DNA from 3 places in the Delftia sp. 11MD genome. Region 2 is predicted to be linked to each of the others. Evidence: predicted binding sites of a transcription regulator. Region 2 holds the regulator's gene; each other region holds the start of a gene.
The links. The regulator FNR, encoded in region 2, switches genes on or off when oxygen is low (the NO sensors DNR and NnrR bind a similar motif). The targets are predictions, from matches to a motif close to TTGATNNNNATCAA.

Region 1 (2,263 bases), 140 kb from region 2:
GGAGCTGCCCATGGCATGGTGGCTGAGCCGCAGCTTCGGGCTGATGGGAATCTGGATGGCCTTTCCGCTGTCCTACACCCTGACGCTGTGCCTGCAGACCGCCTACTACAAGCTGGTGTGGAAGAAGCGCCCGATCCGCCGCATGGTGTAAGGCGTGCGCCATGCAAAACAGGCTTCCCGAGGGAAGCCTGTTTTTTTGGGGGTGGGCAAAGCGTCAGGCGTTCAGGTCCAGCACCACGCGCCCTTCGATCTTGCCTTCATGCATGCGCGCGAAGATGTCGTTGATGTTCTCCAGCCGGTCGGTGGACACGGTAGCCTTGACCTTGCCCATGGCCGCGAAATCCAGCGACTCCTGCAGGTCCAGCCGCGTGCCCACGATCGAGCCGCGCACCGTCACGCCGCTGAGCACCATGTTGAAGATGGGCAGCGGGAAGCTGCCGGGCGGCAGGCCGTTGAGCGATACCGTGCCGCCGCGCCGCACCATGCCCAGCGCCTGCTCGAAGGCCTTGGGCGAGACCGCCGTGACCAGGGCGCCGTGCGCGCCGCCGATCTCTTTTTTCAGATAGGCCGCCGGGTCCGTGGTCATGGCATTGACCGTGACCTGTGCGCCCAGGCGCCGGGCCAGCGCCAGCTTGTCGTCATCCACGTCCACCGCCGCCACGTTCAGGCCCATGGCCTTGGCATATTGCACGGCCATGTGGCCCAGGCCGCCGATGCCCGAGATCACCACCCAGTTGCCGGGCCTGGTGTCGGTGACCTTCAGGCCCTTGTAGACCGTGACGCCCGCGCACAGCACGGGCGCGATCTCGATCAGGTCCACGCTGCCGGGCAGCAGGCCCACGAAATTGGCATCGGCCAGCGCGTACTGCGCAAAGCCGCCGTTGACGGAGTAGCCGGTGTTCTTTTGCTGCTCGCACAGCGTCTCCCAGCCGCCCAGGCAATGCTCGCAATGGCCGCAGGCCGTGTACAGCCACGGAATGCCCACGCGGTCGCCCTCCTTCACATGGGTGACGCCCGCGCCCACGGCGGCCACATAGCCCACGCCTTCGTGGCCGGGAATGAAAGGCGGATTGGGCTTGACGGGCCAGTCGCCCTTCGCCGCGTGCAGGTCGGTATGGCAGACGCCGCAGGCCTCGATCTTCACCAGCACATGGCCGGGATCGGGCCTGGGCACCTGGACTTCCTCGATGGTGAGCGGCTTGCCAAACTCCCGCACCACGGCGGCCTTCATGGTCCTGTTCATTCGCGCCATCCTTTCTTTGCGTCAAAGTAGGTACAGCATTTCAGCGAAGAGGTCCGGCCGCCTTGATCGATATCAGGCACTGGTCCGGAAAAGACAAAAAAAACGGGCAAGGAGAACCTTGCCCGTTTTCGGGAGATGGCAGAACGGCAGGCTTACACGGGCTGGCCCACCAGGTCATGGCCTTGCGTGCCCACGATGCGCGCCTTGACGAAGTCGCCCACCTTGTAGGTCTTGCTGGCCTTCTCGGGCGGCAGCAGGTGCACCAGGCCGTCGATCTCGGGGGCATCGGCATAGCTGCGGCCCACGCCACCCTTCTTGCCCAGGCCCACGGACTTGTCCACCAGCACCTGCATGGTCTGGCCCACGCGCTTTTGCAGGCGCGCAGTGGAAACCTCCTCGGCCACGGCCATGAAGCGCGCGCGGCGCTCCTCACGCACTTCCAGGGGCAGCATGCCGGGAATCTCGTTGGCGGCAGCGCCTTCGACCGGGCTGTACGCAAAGCAGCCCGCGCGGTCGATCTGCGCCTCGCGCAGGAACTGCAGCAGGTGCTCGAACTCCTGCTCCGTCTCGCCGGGGAAGCCCGCGATGAAGGTGGAGCGGATCACCAGGTCCGGGCAGATTTCGCGCCAGCGCTGCAGGCGCTCCAGGTTCTTTTCACCGTTGGCGGGGCGCTTCATGCGCTTCAAGACATCGGGATGGCTGTGCTGGAAGGGCACGTCCAGATAAGGAAGCACGCGGCCCGTGGCCATGAACGGAATGATCTCGTCCACGCTGGGGTACGGGTAGACATAGTGCAGGCGCACCCAGGCGCCATAGGGCTCGGCGATCTCGGCCAGCGTCTGCACCAGTTCGAGCATGCGCGTCTTCACCGGCTTGCCGTCCCAGAAGCCCGTGCGGTACTTCACGTCCACGCCATAGGCCGAGGTGTCCTGGCTGATCACCAGCAGTTCCTTGACGCCGCCCTCGAACAGTGCGCGCGCCTCCTTGAGCACATCGCCCACCGGACGCGAAACCAGATCG
Region 2 (2,263 bases):
AGGTGGGCATAGGCATAGAGCGCGATGCGGTCGGGCCGCAGCGCATTGACCTGGGCCAGCGTGCGCTCGAAGGACTCGGGCGTCTGCTTGGGCAGGCCGTAGATCAGGTCCACGTTGATGGAGGCAAAGCCCAGCTGCCGTGCCGCTGCCACCAGCGCGAACACCTGCTCGGCCGGCTGCACGCGGTGCACGGCGATCTGCACCTGTTCGTCGAAGTCCTGCACGCCGAAGCTCAGGCGGTTGAAGCCCAGTTCCTTGAGCACGGCCAGGCGTTCGACGCTGACGGTGCGCGGATCGACCTCGATGGAGTATTCGCCGCCCGGCTCCAGCTTGAAATGCTCGCGCAGCAGGGCAATCAGCGTGCGCAGTTCATCGTCCGAGAAGAAGGTGGGCGTGCCGCCGCCCAGGTGCAGCTGGCTGACGGCCTGGCCCTTGCCGCAATGGGCCGTGTGCAAGGCCATCTCGCGCGCCAGGTAGTCCAGGTAGACGGCCGCGCGATCGTGGTGGCGCGTCACGATCTTGTTGCAGGCGCAGTAGTAGCACAGCGACTCGCAGAACGGCACATGCACATACAGCGACAAAGGCATGGCCCGCGCTGCGGTACTCGATTTGCGGTGCTCAAGTGCCAGGATATAGTCTTCAGCACCGAAAGCCTCCACGAAACGATCGGCCGTGGGGAACGAGGTGTATCGGGGCCCCGGTACGTCGAAGCGACGCAGCAGCTCTGGGGTGACAGCGGTCATGGGTTTTTTCCTCTAATGTCGTCCACTGTGCCGCAGCCCATTGGCCGCGTCCTTGACTCATATCAAGAGTTGTTCGCGGCAGTGCTGCGACAATTTGATCCAACTCATCGCCATCCACGAGGTCACCGCCGGCGCACTGCTGCGCCGCTGATGTTTACTCCATGAACCTTCAGACCATCAAAGCATCCTGTTCCAATTGCAACCTGCGCGAGCTGTGCATGCCCATGGGCCTGGATGCCGAGCAGATGCAGCGCATCGACGACATCGTGGCCACGCGCCGCAAGGTCAAGCGCGGCGGCCTGCTGTTTCGCAACGGTGAGTCCTTCACCTCGCTGTATGCCATCCGCACGGGCTTCTTCAAGACCTGCGTGGCCACCGAGGACGGGCGCGACCAGGTCACGGGCTTTCAGATGGCCGGCGAGATCATCGGCCTGGATGGCATCGTCAACGACCACCACACCTGCGATGCGGTCGCGCTGGAAGACGCCGAGGTCTGCGTCATGCCCTTCGACAAGCTGGAGGACCTGTCGCGCGAGGTCACGGCCCTGCAAAACCATGTGCACAAGGTCATGAGCCGCGAGATCGTGCGCGAGCATGGCGTGATGCTGCTGCTGGGCAGCATGCGTGCCGAGGAGCGCCTGGCCGCCTTCGTGCTCAACCTGGTGCAGCGCCTGCACGCCCGGGGCTTTTCCAAGTCGGAACTGGTGCTGCGCATGACGCGCGAGGAAATCGGCAGCTACCTTGGCCTGAAGCTGGAGACGGTGAGCCGCACCTTCTCGAAGTTTGCCGAGGAAAACATCATCGAGGTGCGCCAGCGCCATCTGCGCATCCTGGACACGGACGCGCTCAAGCGCATCGTCAACAGCCAGCAGTGCCAGTGAGGCCGCAAGGCCCCGCCCCTCGGCAATGAACAAGGCCCGCTGTCGCGGGCCTTGTTCATTGCCATTGCAGTGCACGCAGGTTCAATCGCGCCCCAGGCCCTGCATGGCCAGATTTGGGTCCGGCTCGGAGACCACGCCGTCGTTGAGATCGTGCGTGGAGCGTCCCAGCATGGTGGTCATGAGGCTGGACAGCATGGTCACGCCCCAGAAGGCGAAGAAAGCCAGCGTGTAGATTCCCTGCCGCGACCAGCCCAGGTCGCCGAGCCAGTGCAGCTCCAGCGGGTCCACGAAGGCGAATACCAGCATCTCCATCACGGCGGCGGCCAGAAAGGCCGGCCAGGCAATCCACATCCAGCGTTGGGCCAACATCAGCGATCTCCTTGAGCTGTCGAGGGGTGGCTTTCATTGTGCGCGCCGCCCGCGCACCGTGCCAAGCCCTGCGCACCCTGCACTGCCTGTAGGAAACCCTTGGCCCTCGCGCATGCTGGAGATGCCATCCACCATGCAAAAAGGCCGCGACTGCGGCCTTGTGCACGGCATTTTCCTGCCTTCAGCGGTCCGTGGGATGGTCCTGCGCGGGCGTGGCCGCGTGGTTGCGGCCGGTGACCGCGGGCGCCAGGCTCTTGGGCACTTCGCGCA
Region 3 (2,263 bases), 2.7 Mb from region 2:
TCGCGCTCGATCTTGAGCTGGATCATGCGGCGCTCGAGCTTGTCCATGACCTCGGGCTTGGAGTCGATCTCGATCTTGATCTTGGCCGCAGCCTCGTCGATCAGGTCGATGGCCTTGTCGGGCAGGAAGCGGTCGGTGATGTAGCGGTGGCTCAGCTCGGCCGCGGCCACAATGGCCGGGTCGGTGATGTCCACGCCGTGGTGGGCCTCGTAGCGCACCTGCAGGCCGCGCAGGATGGCGATGGTGTCCTCGACCGAGGGCTCCTCGACCAGCACCTTCTGGAAGCGCCGCTCCAGCGCCGCATCCTTTTCGATGTACTTGCGGTATTCATCGAGCGTGGTCGCGCCGATGCAGTGCAGCTCGCCGCGCGCCAGCGCGGGCTTGAGCATGTTGCCCGCATCCATGGCGCCATCGGCCTTGCCGGCGCCGACCATGGTGTGGATCTCGTCGATGAACAGGATGATGCGCCCCTCTTCCTGGGCCACTTCCTTGAGCACGGACTTCAGGCGTTCCTCGAAGTCGCCGCGGTACTTGGCGCCGGCCAGCAGGCCCGCCATGTCCAGCGACAGCACGCGCTTGTTCTTGAGGCTTTCGGGCACCTCGCCGGCCACGATGCGCTGGGCCAGGCCCTCGACAATGGCGGTCTTGCCCACGCCAGGCTCGCCGATGAGCACGGGGTTGTTCTTGCTGCGGCGCTGCAGCACCTGGATGGAGCGGCGGATTTCGTCGTCGCGGCCGATCACCGGATCGAGCTTGCCGATGCGCGCGCGCTCGGTCAGGTCCAGGGTGTATTTCTTGAGGGCCTCGCGCTGGCCTTCGCCTTCGGCGCTGTCCATGGTCTGGCCGCCGCGCACGGCGTTGATAGCGGACTCCAGCGTGGAGCGCGTCACGCCGCTTTCCTTGAGCAATTGGCCCGCACGCGTGGAGGCGCCGCTGCTATCGGTCAGCGCCAGCAGGAACAGCTCGCTGGCAATGAACTGGTCGCCCCGCTTGAGGGCTTCCTTCTCGGTCACCTGCAGCAGGCGGCCCAGCTCGGAGCCGACCTGCACCTGGTCCTGATGCTGCACGCGCGGCAGATCGGCCAGGGCCTTCTCGGCCGCGGCCTGCAACTGCCCCACGTTGGCGCCGGCACGCTGCAAGAGCGAGCGCGGACCGTCGTCCTGGCGCAGCAGTGCCACGAGCAGGTGCAGGGGTTCGATGTTGGATTGGTCACCGCCCAGGGCCAGCGTTTGCGCGTCGGCCAGGGCTTCCTGGAACTTGGTTGTCAGTTTGTCGATTCGCATGGTGTTTCTTTTCGCTCCTGAAACAGGGTCATTGCGATTTATCTGATACCGGCAGGGCAAATTTCAAGCCATGCCCGGCCCGCAAGGACAGACGCTTGCGCCAGATCAAGGCCGGCGAGGCCGGCCATCCTTCTCAAGCATTGCGCTGAAAGATCGAGAACTGCGTAGGCGTAACGCCCAAATGCGCCCGGAAGCTGCGCACCAGGTGGCTGGCGCTGGAAAAGCCGCAATCCAGCGCCAGCTCGGCCAGCGGCGGCACGTTGCGCGCAGACAGGGCACGCCGTGCCCGGGCCAGGCGCTGCTGCAGCACCCATTCGTGCACCGTGCAGCCCATGCTCTGGCGGAACATGCGTGCGAAATGGAATTCCGAAAGGCAGGCCTGTCTCGCCAGTGCCGGCAGCGACACGGCCTTGGAGTCATGCAGATGCGCCTCGATATGGGCAAGCACCCTGCGCCGCACGGCCGCAGAGAGCCCGCCCAGCGGCCGCTGCAGCGCCTGCACCTGGCGCGGCGTGGCGGACTGCAGCACCAGCCGGTCCACCAGCTGCTGGCCAATGGCATCGGCCGCCAGTTGCTGCTGCGGGTCCTGCCAGTCCAGCTGCATCAGCGCACGGGCACCGGCGTGGAAGGCCTGATCGTCCCCGTAGATCTGCGCACGCAAGGTGCGCGAGCGGGGCTCGGCATCCAGCATGCGGACCACGCGCCCCGCCCAGGCCAGGTCGGACACATACAGGTGCAGGAACTGCACGGGCGATCGCACCAGCCAGTGCGATTCGTCCTCTGGCGTGAAGATGCAGATGCGCCCCGGCGCCCCCATGGCCTCGGGCCGCGCCTTGAGCTGCGAGCCCTCGCCGCCGGCCAGGTAGACCGACAGCGTGTGGTGACCGGGCTGGCAGTAGCGCACCTCGTCGTCCACATTGGCCCAGACGGCCAGCTCCACCCCCTCGCTCAGGCGCACGCGCCGCTGCAGCCGGGCCTTG

Region 1: adhP (alcohol dehydrogenase AdhP) is a predicted target of FNR. The motif match lies at 1,306-1,319, and genes of this name have one in related genera.
Region 3: clpB (ATP-dependent chaperone ClpB) is a predicted target of FNR. The motif match lies at 1,379-1,392, and genes of this name have one in related genera.

What each region holds. Positions count from the first base shown of each region.
Region 1 is NZ_CP194333.1:4,148,555-4,150,817, forward strand. It holds gene ACRSCF_RS18780 (MATE family efflux transporter) at 1-151, shown strand, start outside; gene adhP (alcohol dehydrogenase AdhP) at 215-1,243, opposite strand; gene rimO (30S ribosomal protein S12 methylthiotransferase RimO) at 1,396-2,263, opposite strand, start outside.
Region 2 is NZ_CP194333.1:4,285,416-4,287,678, forward strand. It holds gene hemN (oxygen-independent coproporphyrinogen III oxidase) at 1-743, opposite strand, end outside; gene fnr (fumarate/nitrate reduction transcriptional regulator Fnr) at 905-1,624, shown strand; gene ACRSCF_RS19505 (hypothetical protein) at 1,706-1,993, opposite strand; gene ACRSCF_RS19510 (FixH family protein) at 2,175-2,263, opposite strand, start outside.
Region 3 is NZ_CP194333.1:1,613,890-1,616,152, reverse strand. It holds gene clpB (ATP-dependent chaperone ClpB) at 1-1,283, opposite strand, end outside; gene ACRSCF_RS07295 (AraC family transcriptional regulator) at 1,417-2,263, opposite strand, start outside.